Regions from separate parts of the Streptomyces sp. NPDC031274 genome, predicted to be linked through region 3. Evidence: riboswitches for the same ligand, from Rfam matches in the RefSeq annotation. Region 3 holds a riboswitch; each other region holds the start of a gene.

Region 1 (5,299 bases), on a different contig from region 3:
GCCTCGCGGTAGAGCGCGTCGACCTTGGACTTCACCGCGGCCGGGGTGAGCCGTGGATCCGCGTGTCCTGTGCCGTCGAAGGCGATGGCTGTGGCGGCCCCGGCGAGGGCGATGGTGGCGGCGGTACGGGCCGTATGGCCACTGAGCGAGCGCTGTTTGGGCTTGCGGTGCGCTGCCACGAAAAGGGCTCCTTAAGGTTCCGGCGGCGGCCCACACAGGGGGAGCGGACCGCCGCCGGATTCTCGGTGGTGGTGTCCGACTGCCGCCCCTGTTCCGAGCGGCGGTGGGGAGCCGGTCACCTGACGAAGGACGCTAAACCTGACCGTCACGGGTTGGTGACGGATTGTGCGCAACTGGCTGAAGTGTGCCGCCGGTGACCGAATGTGGCTGTGCGGTCCACCGGACCGAGCGCCCTTCCCGTAGGCGTGTGTCCGATGCGGCGCTTGGGGCCCACCTGGCTACGGAGTGGTGATATGGCCCCGGCTAGGCTCCGGCTCATGGACGTTCTCACCCACCTCTTCGTCGGCCTGCACATCATCGGCATCGCCTCCCTCCTGGGTGGCTTCCTCACTCAGATGAAGCAGATGGGCGAGGGCACGGCCCGCTTCAACCCGGCGATGCTGCACGGCGCGCTGACGATGCTGGTCACGGGCGTCGTCCTGGTGGGTCTCAACCAGGCGGACGACAACCCGGTCAACAACCTCAAGATCGGCATCAAGATGGCCGTGCTGATCGTGATCCTCGCGCTGGTCTACGTGAAGCGGGACGAGGAGAAGGTGGACAAGGGGATGTTCGGCGCCGTCGGTCTTCTGACCGTCGCGAACATCTTCATCGCGGTGCTGTGGACCTGATCCCGCCCCCCCACTCACGGAAAACGGCCCTCCACGCGCGCGTGGAGGGCCGTTTTCTCGTGTGACGGTCGTGAGGGTTACGCGGGCCGTACCACGCTGTGGATCGGCATGTAGTAGATCGACTCGGTGCGGACGTTCGCACCCGGCTTCGGGGCGTGGATCATCTTGCCGTTGCCGATGTAGATACCTACGTGGCTGATGTCGTCGTAGAAGAAGACCAGGTCGCCGGGCTTGGCGTCGGCGGTCTTCACGGTCGTGCCGACCTTGACCTGGTCCCAGGTCGTGCGCGGCAGGGAGATCCCCGCGGCCTTCCACGCGTCCTGGGTGAGCCCGGAGCAGTCGTAGGAGTCGGGTCCTGTGGCGCCCCACACGTACGGCTTGCCGATCTGTGCCTCGGCGAAGTCGATGACCTTCGCGGCCTTCGCCGCGTACCCGCTGTCCGTGTTGCCGGAGCCGGAGCCGGAGCCCGAACCCGCGTCCGAACCGGAACCGGAACCGGAACCGGAGCCGGTGTCCGGGGTCTCCTTGTTCTTCTCGCGCTCCTTCGCCGCGGCCTCTTCCGCCGCCTTGCGCTTGGCCTCCGCCTCGGCCTCCTGCTTGCGGGCCAGCTCGGCGGCCTTGCGCTTGGCCGCTTCTTCCTTCTTCTTCTCGATCGCCGCGAGCCGCGCCTTCTCCTCGGCCGTCAGCTTCGAGAGCATCGTGCGCGCCTGGCCCAGCTTCTTCTGGACGGTCCGCTTGCTCGCCTTGAGGTCGTCCCGCGAGTCGCTCAGCGTCTGAAGGCTCTTGGCGGCCTTCGTGCGCTGCTTCGTCGCCGCGGCCTGCTTCGTCTGGTAGTCGTCGACCGCCTTCTTCTGGCGCGCGGTCAGGCGGTCCGACAGATGGTTCTGGTCGAAGTACCCCTGCGGGTCGTCGGCGAGCATCATCGTGGCGGTCTCGGAGACGGCGCCGGTGCGGTACTGCGCCGCGGCGAACGCGCCCAGCTCCTGGCGGGCCTCGTTCAGCTTGTCGGTGCGCTGGGCCACGTCGTCGAGAAGGGTGTCGACCTTCTTGCGCTGCGTGTCCGTGCGCTCCTTGGCCGAGTTGTACTTCTGTGTGGCCACGCCCGCCTGATGGTAGAGGTCGTCGACCTTCTTCTGGACCTCTTCGAGGCTGGGCTTCTGCGGTGCGGACGGTGCCGCCTGCGCGCTCTGTGACAGCAGGGCCACGGAGGTGAGGGCGGCCGTCGTGATGCCGATGGCGGGGGTGACGCGTAGGCCGGCCATGCGGGTCCGCGGCTTGCGGTGCGACGCCAAGGGAGGCGACTCCTTCCGTAGACCGCCTACCGGGTTAGCTGTCGGGTTCGGGCGGGTGGTTCCGGAAGGTTGCCCTACAGTCCCGTACTTCGTACGGGACCGATTCACCCCAAGTTCATCGTGGGTCCCCGGCTCCGAGGAGATCGAACTCGGCGGAGGCCACCCGTTCCCGGCGGGGTTCGCCGGTGGGAGTACGAGCAGCCCACGCAGCACGCTAGCCAACTCGTGTGGCTCGTGTGAAGGTTGATGTTCGATATGCCCGATACATTTTCGTGACTTTACGAAGCTCTTGATGCGGACACGCCATGCGGTGGCGGAGGGTGATCGGGCGTGGGCAGGGCGTAGACGAGTGGACGTTCGTGAGTGGACGTGGCCGGAACCCGGAGCGGGTTGTCAGTGGGGCCGCCTAGACTCGGGAGGCGATGAGCAGCCTCTTTGATGACAGCTTCCTGGCGGACCTCAAGCCCTCGCGGGCTTCGGAGGAAGAGCCCCCGCCGCCGCCCGAGGACAGTGCTCCGGAGTCCGTTCCGGATGATCTGTTCGACGGGAAGTTCGACGCGCCCGCACCCCGGGACGCGCACTACCGCGACGGCGCCCCGCGCCCCGTGCTCGACCCGGCAGCCCTGCTCGACGGTCTTAACGAGAACCAGCGCGCGGCAGTCGTGCACGCGGACACCCCGCTGCTCATCGTCGCGGGCGCGGGCTCCGGCAAGACCCGGGTCCTCACGCACCGCATCGCGTATCTCCTGGCCGAGCGGCACGTGCACCCGGGGCAGATCCTGGCGATCACGTTCACGAACAAGGCCGCGGGCGAGATGAAGGAGCGCGTCGAGCAGCTCGTCGGGCCGCGGGCCAACGCGATGTGGGTGTCGACCTTCCACAGCGCGTGCGTGCGCATACTGCGCCGCGAGTCGAAGACGATCGGTTTCACCTCCTCCTTCTCGATCTACGATGCCGCCGACTCCAAGCGCCTGATGGCCCTGGTCTGCCGTGACCTGGACATCGACCCGAAGAAGTTCCCGCCGAAGTCCTTCAGCGCCAAGATCTCGAACCTGAAGAACGAACTGATCGACGAGGAGACCTTCGCAGGACAGGCCGCCGACGGCTTCGAGAAGACGCTCGCCCAGGCATACGCGATGTACCAGTCGCGGCTGCGCGAGGCGAACGCCCTCGACTTCGACGACCTGATCATGACGACGGTCAACATGTTCCGCGCGTTCCCGGACGTCGCCGAGCACTACCGCCGCCGCTTCCGGCACGTGATGGTCGACGAGTACCAGGACACCAACCACGCCCAGTACGCCCTCGTGCGCGAGCTGGTCGGCCCCTCCGGAGGCGAGGGGGACGACCCCGCCGAGCTGTGCGTCGTGGGTGACGCGGACCAGTCGATCTACGCCTTCCGCGGCGCCACGATCCGCAACATCCTCCAGTTCGAGGAGGACTACCCGAACGCGACGACGATCCTCCTGGAGCAGAACTACCGCTCCTCGCAGACGATCCTCACCGCGGCCAACGCCGTCATCGAACGCAACGAAAGCCGCCGCCCCAAGAACCTGTGGACCAACGCGGGCGCGGGCGCGGGCATCACCGGCTATGTCGCCGACACCGAGCACGACGAGGCGCAGTTCGTCGCCGACGAGATCGACCGGCTCACCGACGCGGGCGACGCGAAGGCGGGCGACGTCGCGATCTTCTACCGGACGAACGCGCAGTCCCGTGTCTTCGAAGAGATCTTCATCCGCGTAGGCCTGCCCTACAAGGTCGTCGGAGGCGTCCGCTTCTACGAGCGCAAGGAGGTCCGGGACGTCCTCGCGTATCTGCGGGTGCTCGCCAACCCGGAGGACTCCGTACCGCTGCGGCGCATTCTCAACGTACCCAAGAGGGGTATCGGCGACCGCGCTGAGGCGATGATCGACGCGCTCTCGCAGCGCGAGAAGATCTCCTTCCCGCAGGCGCTGCAGCGCGTCGACGAGGCGTACGGAATGGCGGCCCGCTCGGCGAACGCCGTCAAGCGTTTCAACGTGCTGATGGAGGAACTGCGGACCATCGTCGAGTCCGGCGCGGGCCCCGCCGTCGTCCTGGAGGCCGTACTCGAACGGACCGGGTATCTCGCCGAGTTGCAGGCCTCGACCGACCCGCAGGACGAGACGCGCATCGAGAACCTCCAGGAACTCGCCGCCGTGGCACTTGAGTTCGAACACGACAGCGGTGGCGGCAGCGAGGACGGCGAAAACGGCGAGGACGGCGAAGGGCAGACCGAAGGGGCGGCCGAGGGCGAGACTGAGGACGGAACCGGCGGTGGAGAGGAAGACGCGGGCGCGGGCACAAGCGTTTCGGGCACGCTCTCCGCGTTCCTCGAGCGGGTCGCGCTCGTCGCCGACTCGGACCAGATTCCCGACGAGGAGGACGACGGCTCCGGAGTCATCACGCTGATGACGCTGCACACGGCCAAGGGCCTCGAATTCCCGGTCGTCTTCCTGACCGGCATGGAGGACGGCGTCTTCCCGCACATGCGCTCCCTCGGCCAGGTCAAGGAGCTGGAGGAGGAGCGCCGCCTCGCGTACGTGGGCATCACGCGCGCGCGGGAACGGCTCTATCTGACGCGGGCCTCGATGCGCAGCGCCTGGGGACAGCCCTCGTACAACCCGCCGTCGCGCTTCCTGGAGGAGATCCCGGAGGTTCACCTGGACTGGAAGCGGAAGGGCTCCGTCGGCGCGCCTGCCTCCTCAGGCCCCGCGGCCGGAATCGCCTCTTCCTTGTCGTCGTCGCGCTCGCGCACCGGGGGAGCGCAGGGCTTCGCCACGCGCCGCGCCTCGGAGAAGCCGGTGGTCGCGCTGGCGATCGGGGACCGGGTCACGCACGACCAGTTCGGCCTCGGGACCGTGGTCGGGGTGAAGGGCACGGGCGCGAACGCCGAGGCGACGGTGGACTTCGGAGAGCCCAAGCCGAAGCGGCTCCTGCTGCGGTACGCGCCGGTGGAGAAGCTGTAACGCGGGGGCGGCGGCCGGAGTTACGTCGGGTCGAGGTTGTGGCTGCGCAGCCACGGCAGCGGGTCGATCGCCGAGCCGCCGCCGGGGCGCACCTCGAAGTGCAGGTGCGGTCCCGTGGAGTTGCCGGAGTTTCCGGAGAAGGCGATGGGGTCGCCCGCCTTGACGG
Region 2 (5,299 bases), on a different contig from region 3:
GGACGACCGAGATCGTACGGCGCAGGTTCCCCGGCTCAAGCGGCCTGACCCCCACCGGGGTGACCGCCGTCCGCGCCACCATCTCCGGTACGACGGCGACCCCGAGCCCCGCGCTGACCAGCGCGCACACCAGCGCGTAACTGGGAGTCTCGACCAGGACCGAGGGCGTCGCCCCGGCCCGGACGAGTACGGACTCCACGCCCTGCCGGGGTGGATGCGAAGGCGCCATGCTGATCAGCGGCTGACCGGCAAGATCGCTCAGAGGCAGCCGTGACGAGGTGCTCACGAGCGCGTGGCCGGGCGAGGTCACCAGGACCAACTCCTCGACCAGGATCTGCTCCGCGGACACGGACGCGGGCAGCGGCAGCGCGTCCGCGGGCTCGTAGGTGTGCGTGAGGGCCAGGTCGACCTCGCCCGCTGCCACGGCCGCGACGCCGAGCGGCGGTTCATAGCCCCGGACCGTCAGTTCGATGTCCGGATGGGCGCGGCGGAACGCGGTGAGCGCGGGCGGCATCAGATGGATCCCGGCGGTGGTGAAGGTCCCCACGCGCAGTCTGCCGCCGGACAGGCCCGCGAGCCGGGCCAGTTCGTGGCGGGCCTGCTCCATCTCGTCGAGGACCCGGCGCGCCCGCGCGAGAAGGAGCTCGCCCGCGCCGGTGAGGCGTGCCCCGCGGTGATGCCGGACCAGGAGCGCGGTGCCCGCCTCCCGTTCGAGCTTGGCCAGCTGCTGGGAGAGGGCGGGCACGGTGTAGCCCAGGCGTTCGGCGGCGCGGGTGATCGATCCGGCCTCGGAGACCGCCACCAGTGCGGCGAGCCGCGTCGGGTCGTACATGGAAGTCTCCCGGTGCAGGAGCGTGCGGGAGCCGACGGGCCGTGCGGCCGTGGGGTGCCGTCCGTCGGCGTGGGGGTAAACGCCTGCTTAAGGCAGACCCAGGATATTCCACATACCTGCTGAAGGCAGAACGACGGCAGCCTTGGGGTCGTGGACGCACAACCGGTCACCTTCGCCGGAGTCGCCGCGGGCATGGTCGCCATGCCGGGCGCCGACTTCGCCGTGGTGGTGCGCAACGCCCTCACCTCCCGCCGCGCCGGAGTCGCCTGCGCGATCGGGGCTGCGGAGGACGCGTACGGCCCGTTCGATCGAGGGCGGTACAGGTGTCGCGCTCAGCGTCCTGGGCCTGGTGCTCCTGACCGAGGGCCTGATGGCGTGACGCCGTCCGGCCCGCCGGTGTCGGTGTCGTCGTCATAGTCGCCCTTGCCCGCGCCGCGCACCAGGGCGGGAAGCAGGCCCCAGAGGCCCGCGCACACCACCAGCGTGCCCGCGCTCGCGATGATCCCGCCGGTGCGCCCCACCGCCACGTCCACGACCAGGAGCACGGAACCGGCGAGCGCGAACACCAGGACCACCATGCCGATACCGGCGAGGCGGGACGACACCCGCACGATCCGCGGCTTGGAGTGCTGCCCGAACAGCGACCTGTGCAGGGCGGCCGGCGCGGTGAACAGGGCGGCGGACAGGACGGCGAGCAGCAGTGTGGTGACGTACGTGGCGCGCTGCACCGTGTCGAGCGAGGGGAAGCGCTCGGTGAAGGCGAGCGTCAACAGGAACGCGAAGAGGATCTGCACCCCGGCCTGCGTGACGCGCAGCTCCTGGAGGATCTCAAAGAAGTTGCGGTCGGCGCGCTCGAAGCTCGTCTCGTGGCGCGGCGGCGGGTCGCCCGCGGGGGGAGCGCTGTTGTTTTCGGCCATGGCGCACGAGTATCCGCGTGGACGCCGTCCACGCCCGGCGGACGCGCCGATCAGAGGGCCGGGCGGGGGCGGCCGAGCGGCGGCGGCAGCCGTGAGGCTCCCGCCGCCGTCCGGCAGCTGACGTTCAGTGACGGGTGATCAGCGCACCCTGCCGTACCAGACGCTCTTCGTCCAGATCTTCTCGAGGCGCACCACGGTGTTGGACTTCGGGGCGTGCCAGATCCTGCCCTTTCCGGCGTAGATGCCGACGTGGTAGACGTTCCGGCCGGAGTGGAAGAAGACGAGGTCGCCGCGGGAGCGTTTCGACGCCGAGACGTGGCGGGTCTTGTTGTACTGCTGTGCGGCGGTGCGAGGCAGCTTCTTGCCCGCGCGCTTGAAGGAGTAGAGGGTCAGGCCCGAGCAGTCGAACCTGTGCGGCCCCTTCGCTCCGTAGCGGTACGGCGAGCCTTTCTTTGAGGCAGCGATCTTGAGCGCTTTGGTTCCGTGCGTCGCGGCTTCTGCTTCCGTCGTGAGCCCTGGGCCCACGAGGGTGCCGCCCACGACGGCGAGCGTGAGGACCGATACGGAGCCGGCCCTGGTCAGCAGCGACGGAACATGATTCAGCGCGGTCATGCGCAACCCTTCGTCAGCCGCCTGTGAAGGATGACCTGTCGGATTCGGGCTGGCGAAGTTGCCCGGCCGCGGTGTGCGGCTTCACCCCAAGGGTCGGCGTCCGGACCTTCCGGACCGACCCGTCATGCCTGGGTCCTCCACTCCTGCCGATGCACCGATGTCGACCGGTCATCCGGGTGGCGGCAGGACTCGGCGTCCACCCGGACCGCCCCGCCGCTGTGGCGGGGGCTTGTCGTCGGAAGGGATCTTGACCCGTCAAGGGTGCGAATTCCGAGCCGAAACGGCGTTTTGTGAGGCTCCTCACGCCTGAACCGTTCGGGTGGACAAAGTCTGATTCGGGATCGGGGTGAGGCCCTCGACGATCGTTCGACCAGCACCGGAACGAGGAATTCCGGCCGTCGCGTACACATCTGACGCAACCGCGGACAGCCCGAATGACTACGATCGTCTACGCCGAACGAGGTAGCCCGTTTGGTTCGTTTGAGTCCCGCCCCGGACGGTTCGGACGTCAGGGCCGGGGTGACGGAGGCTCAGGATGCCGACGGGGGCGGCACAGTGACCCGTCCGGCTCGCCGCTCCCCGTCCAGCACACGGAGCGCTCGGGCCAGCGTCGGCGCGTGCACGGCGCTCTCGCCCCGCTGGTGCATGAGTGTCAGGGCGTCCCGCAAGGCGGTCGCGCTGCTCACCAGGGCCTGTGCGGCGCGCAGCCCGCCGTAGGTGTCCGAGGCGCGGGCGGGATTGATCCGGCCGACCAGGTCGACCACTTCGAGGTACCGGTCGATCAACTCGCCCTCGGCGCGGGTGAGCGCGGGCAGCTGAGGAAGCTCGGGCGGCAGCACCGGTGGCTCACCTCGCGTCCGGGGTGCGCAGGGACGATGTGCGGGTCGCGATGATCCGGTCCACCAGGCCGTACTCGACCGCTTCGGAGGCGCTGAGGATCTTGTCGCGCTCGATGTCGGCCGCGACGAGCTCCGGGCTCCGGCCGGTGTGTTGGACGAGCAGCTTCTCCAGCTGCGCCCGGGTGCGCAGGAGTTCGTCGGCCTGGATCGCCAAGTCGGTCGCCTGGCCGTGGATCGGCTCGGCGAGCGAGGGCTGATGGATGAGGATCCGGGCGCCCGGCAGCGCGCATCGCTTGCCGGGGGTGCCCGCGGCAAGCAGGACGGCCGCCGCCGACGCGGCCTGGCCCAGGCAGGCCGTCTCCACGTCGCAGGTGACGAACTGGATCGTGTCGTAGATGGCCGTCATCGCGCTGAACGAGCCGCCGGGAGCGTTGATGTAGAGCGAGATGTCGCGGTCGGGCGCCAAGTATTCGAGGTGCATGAACTGCGCCATCACGTCATTGGCGGAGGTGTCGTCGATCGGCGTCCCGAGGAAGACGATGCGCTCCTCGAGCAGCTTCGAGTAGGGATCGAGGGTCCGCTGCCCCGTGGAGGTGCGGTCGGTGAACTCGGGCAGGACATGGCGGGCGAACGGTCGGTTCATGGCACGTCTCTCCTCTGGCGGGGGTGGCTGCTCCCCAAGGTGTCTGTAAAAAATGTACAGGACGTACGTAACGTCGTGATGGGGAGCATGTTCGAGTGATCCGCCGGAGTCAACAGACGCACCGCGTTTCAGCCGCTCGCTGAGAGCGCATGCCGAGAACGCGGCCACGAACGTCGGCCGCCGACCGCCCCGAAAGCCGCCCCGAGCCGAAAGCGTCGTATGAGCCCTGAAGCCCACCGAGTCCCCGACGCCGGGGAGCTCGTCCACCTCACCGCCCGCGAACTCGCCGCCCGGATCCGCGAGCGCGAACTGTCCGCGCGCGAGGTCGTCCAGGCGCACCTGGACCGGATCGAGCAGGTCAACGGCGCCGTGAACGCCGTGGTGACCCTCTCGGCGGAGCGCGCGCTCGACGAGGCGTACGCCGCCGACGAGCAGGCAGCGCGCGGCGAACCGCTCGGCCCGCTGCACGGGTTGCCCATCGCACACAAGGACACGCACGACACCCGTGGCATCCGGACCACCTACGGGACCCCGCTCCTGGCCGACAACGTCCCGGACCGCGACGAGCTGATCGTCGAGCGCATCCGCGCCGCCGGGGCGATCACCGTCGGCAAGACCAACGTGCCCGAGTTCGCTGCCGGTTCACACACCTTCAACCCGGTCTTCGGTGCCACCCGCAACCCGTACGACCTTCGGCGGTCGGCGGGCGGCAGCAGCGGGGGAGCGGCGGCGGCGCTCGCGTGCGGCATGCACCCGCTGGCCGACGGCAGCGACATGGGCGGCTCTCTGCGCAACCCCGCGTCGTTCTGCAACGTGGTCGGCCTGCGCCCCTCGCCGGGTCGGGTGCCGAGCTGGCCGGACACCGCCCCGTGGTCGACGATGGCCGTGCAGGGGCCGATGGCGCGCACGGTGGCCGACGCGGCCCTGCTGCTGTCCGTCGTCGCCGGGCCCGACCCGCGCTCGCCGATCGCTCTGGAGATGCCGGGGAGCGCGTTCGGCGGATCACTGGAACGGGATCTGAGGGGGCTGCGGATCGCCTGGTCGCCGGACCTGGGGGGAGCGGTGCCGGTCGACCGCGAGGTCACCGAGGCGTTCGCGCCGGCCGTCACGGTCTTCGCTGACCTGGGGTGCTCGGTCGAGGAGGCCTGCCCTGACCTCTCCGGTGCCGACGAGGTGTTCCGGACCTTCCGTGCCTGGCAGTTCCACCTGGCGCTCGGCGAGCTCGTGGAGACCGCGGCCGACCGGATGAAGCCCAGCCTGGTGCGGAACGTACGGCAGGGGCGAACGCTCACCGGTACCGACCTGGAGCGGGCCACCGTGCTGCACGGCGAACTGTTCCACCGGGTGAGGGAGTTCTTCGAGCGGTATGACGCCCTGGTCCTGCCGACCAGCCAAGTGGTGCCCTTTCCGGTGGAGTTGGAGTACCCGGCCGATGTCGACGGAGTGTCGATGTCCG
Region 3 (5,299 bases):
CGGTGCTCGTGTACGAGCCCACCGAGGGCTCAGCGGCCCCCGAAGGCGCCGAAGCCACCGACGAGGACGAAGAGGAGGCGGCGAAGTGACCGAGGCCGCGACGATGCAGTTCCACCCCCAGCCCCAGGCGGGCACCGCACGGCCGTGGGCCTTCCCCGCGCCCGAGCGCGCCACCCTGGACAACGGCCTCACCGTCCTGCGCTGCCACCGCCCCGGCCAGCAGGTCGTCGCCGTGGAGATCCACCTCGAGGCGCCGCTCGACGCCGAGCCCGCGGGCCTCGACGGCGTCGCCACGATCATGGCGAGGGCCTTCAACGAAGGCACCGACAAGCACTCCGCCGAGGACTTCGCCGCGGAACTCGACCGCTGCGGCGCCTCCATGGACGCGCACGCCGACCACCCCGGCGTGCGCGTCTCCCTCGAAGTCCCGGTCTCCCGCCTCCCGAAGGCGCTCGGCCTGCTCTCCGACGCCCTGCGCGCCCCCGCCTTCGCGGACAGCGAGATCGAACGCCTCGTACGCAACCGCCTGGACGAGATCCCGCACGAGGCCGCCAACCCGGCGCGCCGCGCCGCCAAGGAGCTCTCCCGGCAGCTGTTCCCCGCGACGTCGCGCATGTCGCGCCCCCGCCAGGGCACCGAGGAGACGGTCACGGCCATCGACTCGGCGGCGGTGCGTGCCTTCTACGAGAAGCACGTGCGTCCCGCCACGGCCACCGCGGTCGTCGTGGGCGACCTGACCGGCGTCGACCTGGACGCCGTCCTCGCCGACACCATCGGCGCCTGGACGGGCGGCACCGCCGAGCCGCGGCCGGTGCCCCCGGTGACCGCCGACGACACCGGGCGCGTCGTCATCGTGGACCGCCCCGGAGCCGTCCAGACGCAGCTGCTCATCGGCCGCGTGGGACCGGACCGGCACGACCGCGTCTGGCCCGCGCAGGTGCTCGGCACGTACTGCCTCGGCGGCACCCTCACCTCGCGACTCGACCGCGTCCTGCGCGAGGAGAAGGGATACACCTACGGCGTACGGTCGTTCGCCCAGGTCCTGCGCTCCGCCCCGGACGGCACGGGTGCCGCGATGCTGGCCATCAGCGGCTCGGTGGACACCGAGTCCACGGGACCGGCCCTCGACGACCTGTGGAAGGTGCTGCGCACCCTCGCCGCCGAGGGTCTGACGGACGCCGAGCGCGATGTCGCCGTGCAGAACCTGGTGGGCGTCGCCCCGCTCAAGTACGAGATGGCCGCGTCCGTCGCCGCCACCCTCGCCGATCAGGTCGAGCAGCACCTTCCGGACGACTTCCAGGCGCAGCTGTACCGCCAGTTGGCCGCGACCGGCACCGTGGAGGCCACCGCCGCCGTGGTGAGCGCCTTCCCCCAGGACCGCCTGGTGACGGTGCTCGTCGGTGACGCCGCGCAGATCGAGGAGCCCGTCAGGGCGCTCGGCATCGGTGAAGTGAGTGTGGTCACGAGCTGAGTGACAGTCAGGACATATCGGGACCCCAGTGGCTGGAATTTGCCACTGGGGTCCTCATATGTCCGAATTAGTATGGAGGTTACGTGTCTGCCCTGTGGCGTGCGCTACAAAAGCTCTGATCCGTTTGTCGTTTGAAAGCGCCCCGCTTAGCGTCGATCCGGCTGTTCGTCATGCAGTACGCCGCACCCGCGGCACCGGACAGTCATCGCCGAGTCCCCGTACGGCGCGAGCCAGGGGAGCCGGGGACCCACATGTCCCCTTGGGGTGAATCGGGAACCTTGCCGTGAGGCGAGGGACTCGTAGGAGACCTTCCTGCTCCGAACCCGTCAGCTAACCCGGTAGGCGAGAAGGAAGGAAAGGATCAGCCGCTACATGGCGTTCACCCGTGCCACCGGGAAGCACCGTCGCCCGAGCCGCATCACGCGTACGACCGCGAACGTGGCGGGCGTCGCCGCCCTCACCACCACTGGTGTCATAGGAGGCCTGGCCGCTCCGGCCCTTGCCGCCGACGACGCCGTGGCTCTCGAGCACACCGGCCTCACCCAGGCGATCTCCGTCGGCGACTCGCTCGCCGCCAGCGTCGACGCGCAGGCCGCCGCCCAGCAGCAGGCAGCCGACGACGCGGCAGCGGCCAAGAAGGCCGAAGAAGCCGCCAAGAAGAAGGCTGAAGAGGCCAAGCGCAAGGCCGAGGCCGAGGCGAAGGCCAAGGCCAAGAAGGAGCGCGAAGCCAAGGAGCGGGCCGCTCGCGAGGCCGAGCGCAAGCGCCTCAACAGCTACGTCTCCCCGATCACCGGCTCGTACGTCTCCACGGGCTACCAGACCGGCGGCGGCATGTGGTCCTCCGGCAGCCACACCGGCATCGACTTCCACGCCGCGTCCGGCACCTCGGTCCACGCGGTCGGCTCCGGCACCGTCGTCGAGGCAGGCTGGGGCGGCGCCTACGGCAACAACGTGGTCATCAAGATGAACGACGGCACGTACACCCAGTACGGCCACATGTCGTCCCTCGGCGTCACCGTCGGCCAGGCCGTCACCCCGGGCCAGCAGATCGGCCTCTCGGGCTCCACCGGCAACTCCAGCGGCCCGCACCTCCACTTCGAGGCCCGCACCGGCGAGGACTACGGCACGGACATCGACCCGATCGCGTACCTCCGCTCGCACGACGTCGGCGTCTGATCAACCGAAGGCTGATCCACCGCACGCTGATCCACCGAAAGCCCCGGCTCATCGAGAGCCGGGGCTTTCGCCGTACCGCCGTACCTGTACCCGCGCGTACCCGTACCCGTACCCGCGCCGATCGCCTTTGGCCAAAATATATCCATGGATTTCGGCCTGCCATCGGAAATTCGGCCGCTCTGCAATAGGGTCACTGAAAAGGCGTCGATCGACCGCGTTTCGCGGGGATTAAGGCGGAGGTCAGGTCATGCGCATTCCCGCGCACTCGGTATGCACGGCCATCCGGGACGACATCGTCTCCGGTGTCTACGAACGGGGTGGCCGGCTCACCGAGGAACTGCTCGCACGCCGCTATGGAGTCTCCCGCGTCCCCGTGCGCGAGGCCCTGCGCACCCTGGAGGCCGAGGGGTTCGTCGTCACGCGCAGGCACGCGGGCGCGTGCGTCGCGGAGCCCACCGAGCAGGAGGCGGCCGACCTCCTGGAGATACGCATGCTCCTGGAGCCGCTCGGCGCGGCCCGCGCCGCTCAGCGCCGCACGGAGGCGCACCTGAAGGTCCTGCGCGGCCTCGTCAGGCTCGGTCAGGAGCGTTCGAGGGGCGGTCAGAGCGACGACCTGCGCTCCCTGGGAGGCTGGTTCCACGAGACGCTCGCCCAGTCGTCCGGCAGCCCGGGCCTCACGGCGCTGCTCACCCAGCTCCGGCACAAGATCGCCTGGATGTACGTCGTCGAGACATCGGCCGCTCCCGCGGAGTCCTGGGCGGAGCACGCCGCGATCGTCGACGCGGTCGCCCGCGGGGACGCGGAACGGGCCAGGTCGCTCGCGGCGGCCCACGCGGAACGGGCGACGGCCGCGCACCGGCTGCGCTTTCCCCCGCAAGGTCATCGAATCGCGGGACGTGATCGTGTGAGGGATTCGCAACATGCCGTAAACACGGTGGGCCTCCGGCATTAACAGAGGCGCCGTATACAAAGAAGTGCTATTCGGCGGGGGATTATTTCGGCTGCCCGAATGCGGCACGTTCAGGGAATGCGGCTCTGATATTCGGTAGCTGGAAACAGAAGCGCCGAAGGGCCCGCCCCCTATTCAGGGCGGGCCCTTCGGCGTATGAGTACCAGTCTTTACTGGCTAGACGGTCTCGGGGAGCTCTTCGAGACCGTCCGCGACCAGCTTCGCCAGACGGTCGAGAGCGGCGTCCGCGCCCTCGGCGTCGGAGGCGAGCACGATCTCCTCGCCGCCCTGCGCGCCCAGACCGAGCACCGCGAGCATGGAGGCGGCGTTCACGGGGTTGCCGTCAGCCTTGGCGATCGTCACGGGGACGCCGGCGGCGGTGGCCGCGCGGACGAAGATGGAGGCGGGTCGGGCGTGAAGGCCCTCGGCCCAGCCGACGTTGACGCGGCGCTCAGCCATGTGTTGCTGCCCTTCCAGGTGTCTCACACTTGTCTAGACCAGTGTCTCATGCGATCACGCGTGCTCCGCCGGCCGTCGGCCCGTACGGTGCCGACCGACGTTCCCTGCTCCGTCGACCGTACGTCCTCGTGCCGCGGGCCCACGTCCCGCCCTTCGACGACTCCTAGCCTGCCCCGGCCGAGGCGCCCCCGCGACCCGTACCCTGGGCCCCATGCAGACCCCGTCGGAACGGCAGGCATATCCCTCCCACTGGGAAGCCGATGTCGTCCTGCGTGACGGAGGCACCGCCCGGATCAGGCCCATCACGGCCGAGGACGCGGACCGCCTGGTCAGTTTCTACGAGCAGGTCTCGGACGAGTCGAAGTACTACCGCTTCTTCGCCCCCTACCCGCGCCTGTCCGCCAAGGACGTCCACCGCTTCACCCATCACGACCAGGTGGACCGGGTGGGTCTGGCGGCCACGGTGGGCGGCGAGTTCATCGCCACCGTGCGCTTCGACCGCATCGACTCCCGCGGCATGTCCGCGAGCGCGCCCGCCGACGAGGCCGAGGTCGCCTTCCTCGTGCAGGACGCCCACCAGGGCAGGGGCGTCGCCTCCACCCTCCTCGAACACATCGCGGCCGTCGCCAGGGAGCGCGGCATCCGCCGCTTCGCCGCCGAGGTGCTTCCCGCCAACACCAAGATGATCAAGGTGTTCACGGACGCGGGCTACCAGCAGAAACGCAGCTTCGAGGACGGCGTCGTACGACTCGAATTCGATCTGGAGCCGACCGACCGCTCGCTCGCCGTGCAGCGCGCCCGTGAGCAGCGGGCCGAGGCGCGGTCGGTGCAGCGGCTGCTCACACCGGGGTCGGTCGCCGTGATCGGCGTCGGGCGCACGCCGGGCGGCGTGGGGCGCAGCGTCCTTCGCAATCTGCGCGAGGCGGGCTTCACGGGGCGCCTGTACGCGGTGAACAGCGCGTTCGGGGACGGTGAGGAGGGCGGCGAGGGCGGCGAGGTCGACGGGGTGCCTGCCTACCGCTCCGTGCGGGACATCGACGAGCCCGTCGAGCTCGCCGTCGTCACGGTGCCCGCCGAGCGGGTGCCGCAGGCCGTCGCCGAGTGCGGTGAGCGCGGGGTGCTCGGGCTCGTCGTGATCTCCGCCGGGTACGCGGAGAGCGGTCCCGAAGGGCGTGAGCGGCAGCGCGAACTGGTGCGTCAGGCGCGGTCGTACGGCACGCGCATCCTCGGCCCGAACGCCTTCG
Region 4 (5,299 bases), on a different contig from region 3:
CTCTTCACCTGGGAGTTCGCCACCGACCCCTATCCCGCCTACGCCTGGCTGCGCGAGCACGCCCCCGTGCACAAGACCCGGCTCCCCAGTGGCGTGGAGGCCTGGCTCGTCACGCGGTACGACGATGCCAAGCAGGCGCTCGCCGATCCGCGGCTCAGCAAGAATCCGGCCCATCACGGTGAGCCCGCGCACGCGAAGAGCAAGACCGGGATCCCGGGCGAGCGCAGTGCGAACCTCATGACGCATCTGCTCAACATCGACCCGCCGGACCACACCCGCCTCCGCCGCCTCGTCTCCAAGGCCTTCACGCCCCGCCGCATCGCCGAATTCGCGCCACGCGTGCAGGAGTTGACGGACCGTCTCATCGACCAGTTCGTCGAGAAGGGGGAGGCCGACCTCATTCACGACTTCGCCTTCCCGCTCCCCATCTACGCCATCTGCGACCTGCTGGGCGTGCCCCGCGAGGACCAGGACGACTTCCGTGACTGGGCGGGGATGATGATCCGCCACGGGGGAGGCCCCAGGGGCGGGGTCGCCCGCTCCGTGAAGAAGATGCGCGGCTACCTCGCCGAGCTGATCCACCGCAAGCGCCTCGAACCCGGCGACGACCTCATCTCGGGGCTCATCCGCGCCTCCGACCACGGCGAGCACCTCACGGAGAACGAGGCCGCCGCAATGGCCTTTATCTTGCTTTTCGCCGGTTTTGAGACGACCGTGAACCTCATCGGCAACGGCGCCTATGCCCTCCTCACCCACCCCGAACAGCGCGAGCGGCTCCAGGGCTCCCTCAGGGGCGGCGACACCGGTCTCCTGGACACCGGGCTCGAGGAGCTCCTGCGCTTCGACGGGCCCGTCGAACTCGCCACCTGGCGGTTCGCCACCGAGCGGCTGACCGTGGGAGGGGAGGACATTGCCGTCGGCGACCCCGTCCTCGTCGTCCTCGCCGCCGCCGACCGTGACCCGGAACGCTTCGACCGGCCGGACACGCTCGACCTCTCCCGCCGCGACAACCAACACCTCGGCTACGGCCATGGCATTCATTACTGTCTCGGCGCACCGCTCGCCCGGCTCGAAGGGCGGACCGCCCTCGCGACGCTTCTGCGGCGCCTCCCTGACCTGCGACTCGCGGCGGAACCTGACGATTTGAGATGGCGTGGCGGGCTCATCATGCGTGGACTCCGCACGCTGCCCGTGGAGTTCGCGCCCGCACAGCAGAGCAAATATCAGGCATCTGAAACGCCGTCCAGCTGACATGCCGTCAAGACTGTGACTTTCACGTGATCTCCGCTGCATCGACTTGTGACAAGCGTTCGACTCCCGCTACGTTCACCGACGACTCGGCATCCCGTGCCGCTGTCGTCGCTCCAGTCACGCGAAAGGCAACCGCATGCTCTCCGGCAATGGTCGTCACCGACGCCCCCGCCAGGCCCCGGCCCTGATCGTCGCGGCAGGAGTCGCAGGATCGGCCATCGCCATCCCGCTGCTCGGTGCCACCAGCGCGAGCGCGGCGGACGCCGCCACGTGGGACAAGCTCGCGGAGTGCGAGAGCGGCGGATCCTGGAGCGCGGACGCGGACAACGGGTACTACGGCGGGCTCCAGTTGTCGCAGCGGGTCTGGGAGGACCACGGCGGCCTCGACTTCGCGCCGAGCGCCGATCAGGCCAGCCGCTCGCAGCAGATATCCGTGGCCGAGAAGGTTCTCGACGACCAGGGGACCAAGGCCTGGCCGAGCTGCGCGCCGGTCGCCGGGCTCACTCAGGACGGCGCCGCCGCCGACGTCGACCCGGGCGCTCCGATCACGACGACGCCTTCCGACGAGTCGACGGAGTCGGCCGACCCCGGCGACTCGGATGACTCGGACGACTCGGATGAGCCGGGCGCGTCGCCGAGCGAGTCGGCCGACCCCTCGGACAGTGCCACGTCTTCGGACAAGTCCTCGGGCGAGTCCTCCAAGAAGCCTTCCGGTGAGTCTGGCAAGACCGATAAGGCCGATAAGACCGACAAGTCCGGCTCCGGCGACGAGGCGCGAGACAAGAATCACGACGAGTCGGGTGATTCGGGCGAGTCGGGTGATTCCGATGGCTCGGGCAAGTCCGGGCAGAGCGATGAGACTTCGCCGACCGCCACCCCCACCACCGGCGAGGGTGAAGGCCGCCACCGCGGCGACAGCGCGGACGGCAAGCAGCCCGGCGACGACTCCCGCGAGGGTTCGGGTCGGCACGCCTCCCGTGGCGACGAGCGTCAGCGGAACGGCTCGGACGGGACGTACACGGTCCGCTCCGGGGACAACCTCTGGGCCATCGCCGACGACCTCGACGTGAAGGGCGGGTGGACCGAGCTGTACGCGGAGAACGAGAAGGCCGTCGGCTCCGACCCCGACCTCATCCTTCCCGGTCAGAGCCTCGATTTGGGCGAAAAGTAGGGGAAGTTGGCGACTCGCTTTGCGCCTGATGTCTGGATTGGTGCAAGTGAGAGATGGGTCTCAGAAGCCCTGATCGTCTTTGGAAATCGACCGATCCCATGCCTACGGTCGTGACCGCTCGCCACAGCGGGCCCCGCCGGTCGGTACGCCGAGTCCTGCCAACGGCCGTTCGGGAACAGTCGTCGCGCAAGCGCCGTAGGCAGGAGCGGGGGAACCAAGGTTTCCGCCGGGCCCGGCCGTTCAGCATCGCGAGAGCGATGCGGAGGAACGGACGGGAACGGCTAGGGGTTAAGTCGCGCTCAAGGAAGCGCGGCCGGGCAACTTCATCGGCCCGAACCCGACAGCTCACCTCGCAGGCGTCGGTGAGGGGATCACTCATGCTGTTTTCCAGCAAGGGCAAGCACCGCCGCCCGTCCAAGGCCACCCGTGTCGCCACGCTCGCGGGCGTCACCGGTGTCGCGGTCGCAGCCCCGCTGATGGCGGCCGGCTCGGCCTCCGCGGCGACGAACTCCGAGTGGGACGCCGTCGCCCAGTGCGAGTCCGGCGGCAACTGGTCGATCAACACCGGCAACGGCTACACGGGCGGCCTGCAGTTCTCGTCGTCCACCTGGGCCGCGTACGGCGGTACGAAGTACGCGTCCAGCGCCGACCAGGCCTCCAAGGCCCAGCAGATAGAGATCGGCGAGAAGGTCCTCGCGGGCCAGGGCAAGGGCGCCTGGCCGAGCTGCGGCGTCGGCCTCTCGGGTGCCTCCAACGAGGGTGGCGGTGCGCAGGAGAGCGCCCCGCAGCAGACCCAGGAGCAGCCCAAGAACGAGCCCAGCGCCCAGACCGAGCAGCCGCAGCAGGCCGCTCCGAAGGCCGAGGCGCCGAAGACCGAGGCTCCGAAGACCGAGTCCAAGAAGACCGTCCAGACCCCGACCGGTAAGACGGTCAAGAAGGGTGACGGGGAGTACAAGGTCAAGAAGGGTGACACCCTCTCCAAGATCGCCGAGGCGAAGGACGTCAAGGGCGGCTGGCACAAGGTGTACAAGCTCAACGGCGACATCATCGACAACGCCGACATGATCTTCCCGGGTCAGCAGCTGCACCTCAGCTAGTTCTGGCGGGGCGCCTGCGGGGCTTGTCTTCCTCCGCGGGCGCTTCGTGCTCGCTTCGCGCAGTTCCCCGCGCCCCTTCGGGCGCTGCTCTCCCCGCCCCGGTGCGCGTATCCCCCGTACGCACCGGGGCGGGTTTCGTTGCCCTCCCTGCTTTGTTCCGTTCGGAAACATTTTGCTCTCGGTTTGTCCACCGGGCGGTCGCTCGGCTCGCTCTTGCCCGGGAGCCGGTTAGGCTCATGTCCGCGAGGCCAACGCCCCGCGTACCCGCGTCACATCCCAGAAGGAGATGCTCGTGCCGTCCATCGACGTCGTCGTAGCCCGGGAAATCCTGGACTCCCGAGGCAACCCCACGGTTGAGGTCGAGGTCGGCCTCGACGACGGCAGCACGGGTCGTGCCGCCGTTCCGTCCGGTGCGTCCACCGGTGCTTTCGAGGCCATCGAACTCCGTGACGGTGACCCCAACCGTTACCACGGCAAGGGCGTGGAGAAGGCCGTCCTCGCCGTCATCGAGCAGATCGGCCCGGAGCTCGTCGGGTACGACGCGACCGAGCAGCGCCTGATCGACCAGGCGATGTTCGACCTCGACGCCACCGACAACAAGGGCTCGCTCGGCGCCAACGCCATCCTCGGCGTCTCGCTCGCCGTCGCGCACGCCGCGTCGGAGGCCTCCGACCTGCCGCTCTTCCGCTACCTCGGCGGCCCGAACGCGCACCTGCTGCCCGTTCCGATGATGAACATCCTGAACGGCGGGTCGCACGCCGACTCGAACGTCGACATCCAGGAGTTCATGATCGCGCCGATCGGCGCCGAGTCGTTCTCCGAGGCCCTGCGCTGGGGCACCGAGGTCTACCACACGCTGAAGAAGGTCCTGAAGGACAAGGGCCTCGCCACCGGCCTGGGCGACGAGGGCGGCTTCGCCCCGAACCTGGACTCCAACCGCGCCGCGCTCGACCTCATCCTCGAGGCCATCAAGCAGGCCGGTTACGTCCCCGGTGAGCAGATCGCGCTCGCGCTCGACGTCGCCGCGTCCGAGTTCTACAAGGACGGCTCGTACGAGTTCGAGGGCAAGTCCCGCTCGGCCGCCGAGATGACCGAGTACTACGAGGAGCTCGTCGCCTCGTACCCGCTCGTCTCCATCGAGGACCCGCTGTTCGAGGACGACTGGGCCGGCTGGAACGTCATCACCGAGAAGCTCGGCGAGAAGGTCCAGCTCGTGGGCGACGACCTGTTCGTCACCAACCCGGAGCGCCTGGCCCGTGGCATCGAGGAGAAGTCGGCCAACGCCCTCCTGGTGAAGGTCAACCAGATCGGCTCGCTGACCGAGACTCTCGACGCCGTCGAGATGGCCCAGCGCAGCGGCTTCAAGTGCATGATGTCGCACCGCTCCGGCGAGACCGAGGACGTCACCATCGCCGACCTGGCCGTCGCCACCAACTGCGGCCAGATCAAGACCGGCGCCCCGGCCCGCTCCGAGCGCGTCGCCAAGTACAACCAGCTGCTCCGCATCGAGGAGATCCTGGACGACGCCGCGGTCTACGCGGGCCGTTCGGCGTTCCCCCGCTTCAAGGGCTGAACCGGCAGACCGGCTGAACTGGCGGGGTCGGCTGAACCCGCCGACTCCGCCGGACCCGCCGGGCTCCGGCTCCGCTGAGTAGTTACGTACGTCCCCGTACTCGGTCCCGTACCGTGTGCGGGGACGTGCTTTGCATCCAAGGGAAAAATCAGGGAGCAAAGGCGGAGCGAAGCGCAGCGTACGTATCGGGGAGGCGGCACACATGGC

The links. Region 3 has a riboswitch for cyclic di-AMP ahead of ACZ5CR_RS02435 (M23 family metallopeptidase). Riboswitches for the same ligand answer to the same signal wherever they lie in the genome.
Region 1: linked by a shared signal. The riboswitch ahead of ACZ5CR_RS37170 (C40 family peptidase) and the one ahead of ACZ5CR_RS02435 (M23 family metallopeptidase) in region 3 are both predicted to bind cyclic di-AMP.
Region 2: linked by a shared signal. The riboswitch ahead of ACZ5CR_RS39355 (C40 family peptidase) and the one ahead of ACZ5CR_RS02435 (M23 family metallopeptidase) in region 3 are both predicted to bind cyclic di-AMP.
Region 4: linked by a shared signal. The riboswitch ahead of ACZ5CR_RS28165 (transglycosylase family protein) and the one ahead of ACZ5CR_RS02435 (M23 family metallopeptidase) in region 3 are both predicted to bind cyclic di-AMP.

What each region holds. Positions count from the first base shown of each region.
Region 1 is NZ_JBVIHP010000032.1:41,408-46,706, reverse strand. It holds gene ACZ5CR_RS37180 (C40 family peptidase) at 1-179, opposite strand, end outside; gene ACZ5CR_RS37175 (hypothetical protein) at 498-851, shown strand; gene ACZ5CR_RS37170 (C40 family peptidase) at 929-2,143, opposite strand; cyclic di-AMP (ydaO/yuaA leader) riboswitch at 2,152-2,308, opposite strand; gene ACZ5CR_RS37165 (ATP-dependent DNA helicase) at 2,566-5,133, shown strand; gene ACZ5CR_RS37160 (M23 family metallopeptidase) at 5,154-5,299, opposite strand, start outside.
Region 2 is NZ_JBVIHP010000036.1:77,373-82,671, forward strand. It holds gene ACZ5CR_RS39340 (LysR family transcriptional regulator) at 1-832, opposite strand, end outside; partial or broken gene ACZ5CR_RS39345 (LysE family translocator) at 983-1,117, shown strand; gene ACZ5CR_RS39350 (DUF6328 family protein) at 1,165-1,749, opposite strand; gene ACZ5CR_RS39355 (C40 family peptidase) at 1,888-2,361, opposite strand; cyclic di-AMP (ydaO/yuaA leader) riboswitch at 2,365-2,528, opposite strand; gene ACZ5CR_RS39360 (hypothetical protein) at 2,892-3,200, opposite strand; gene ACZ5CR_RS39365 (ATP-dependent Clp protease proteolytic subunit) at 3,208-3,843, opposite strand; gene ACZ5CR_RS39370 (amidase) at 4,063-5,299, shown strand, end outside.
Region 3 is NZ_JBVIHP010000001.1:530,072-535,370, reverse strand. It holds gene ACZ5CR_RS02445 (M16 family metallopeptidase) at 1-89, shown strand, start outside; gene ACZ5CR_RS02440 (M16 family metallopeptidase) at 86-1,471, shown strand; cyclic di-AMP (ydaO/yuaA leader) riboswitch at 1,668-1,831, shown strand; gene ACZ5CR_RS02435 (M23 family metallopeptidase) at 1,844-2,647, shown strand; gene ACZ5CR_RS02430 (GntR family transcriptional regulator) at 2,895-3,599, shown strand; gene ACZ5CR_RS02425 (HPr family phosphocarrier protein) at 3,774-4,055, opposite strand; gene ACZ5CR_RS02420 (bifunctional acetate--CoA ligase family protein/GNAT family N-acetyltransferase) at 4,267-5,299, shown strand, end outside.
Region 4 is NZ_JBVIHP010000019.1:72,673-77,971, forward strand. It holds gene ACZ5CR_RS28155 (cytochrome P450 family protein) at 1-1,251, shown strand, start outside; gene ACZ5CR_RS28160 (transglycosylase family protein) at 1,388-2,422, shown strand; cyclic di-AMP (ydaO/yuaA leader) riboswitch at 2,604-2,796, shown strand; gene ACZ5CR_RS28165 (transglycosylase family protein) at 2,800-3,519, shown strand; gene eno (phosphopyruvate hydratase) at 3,812-5,092, shown strand; gene ACZ5CR_RS28175 (FtsB family cell division protein) at 5,295-5,299, shown strand, end outside.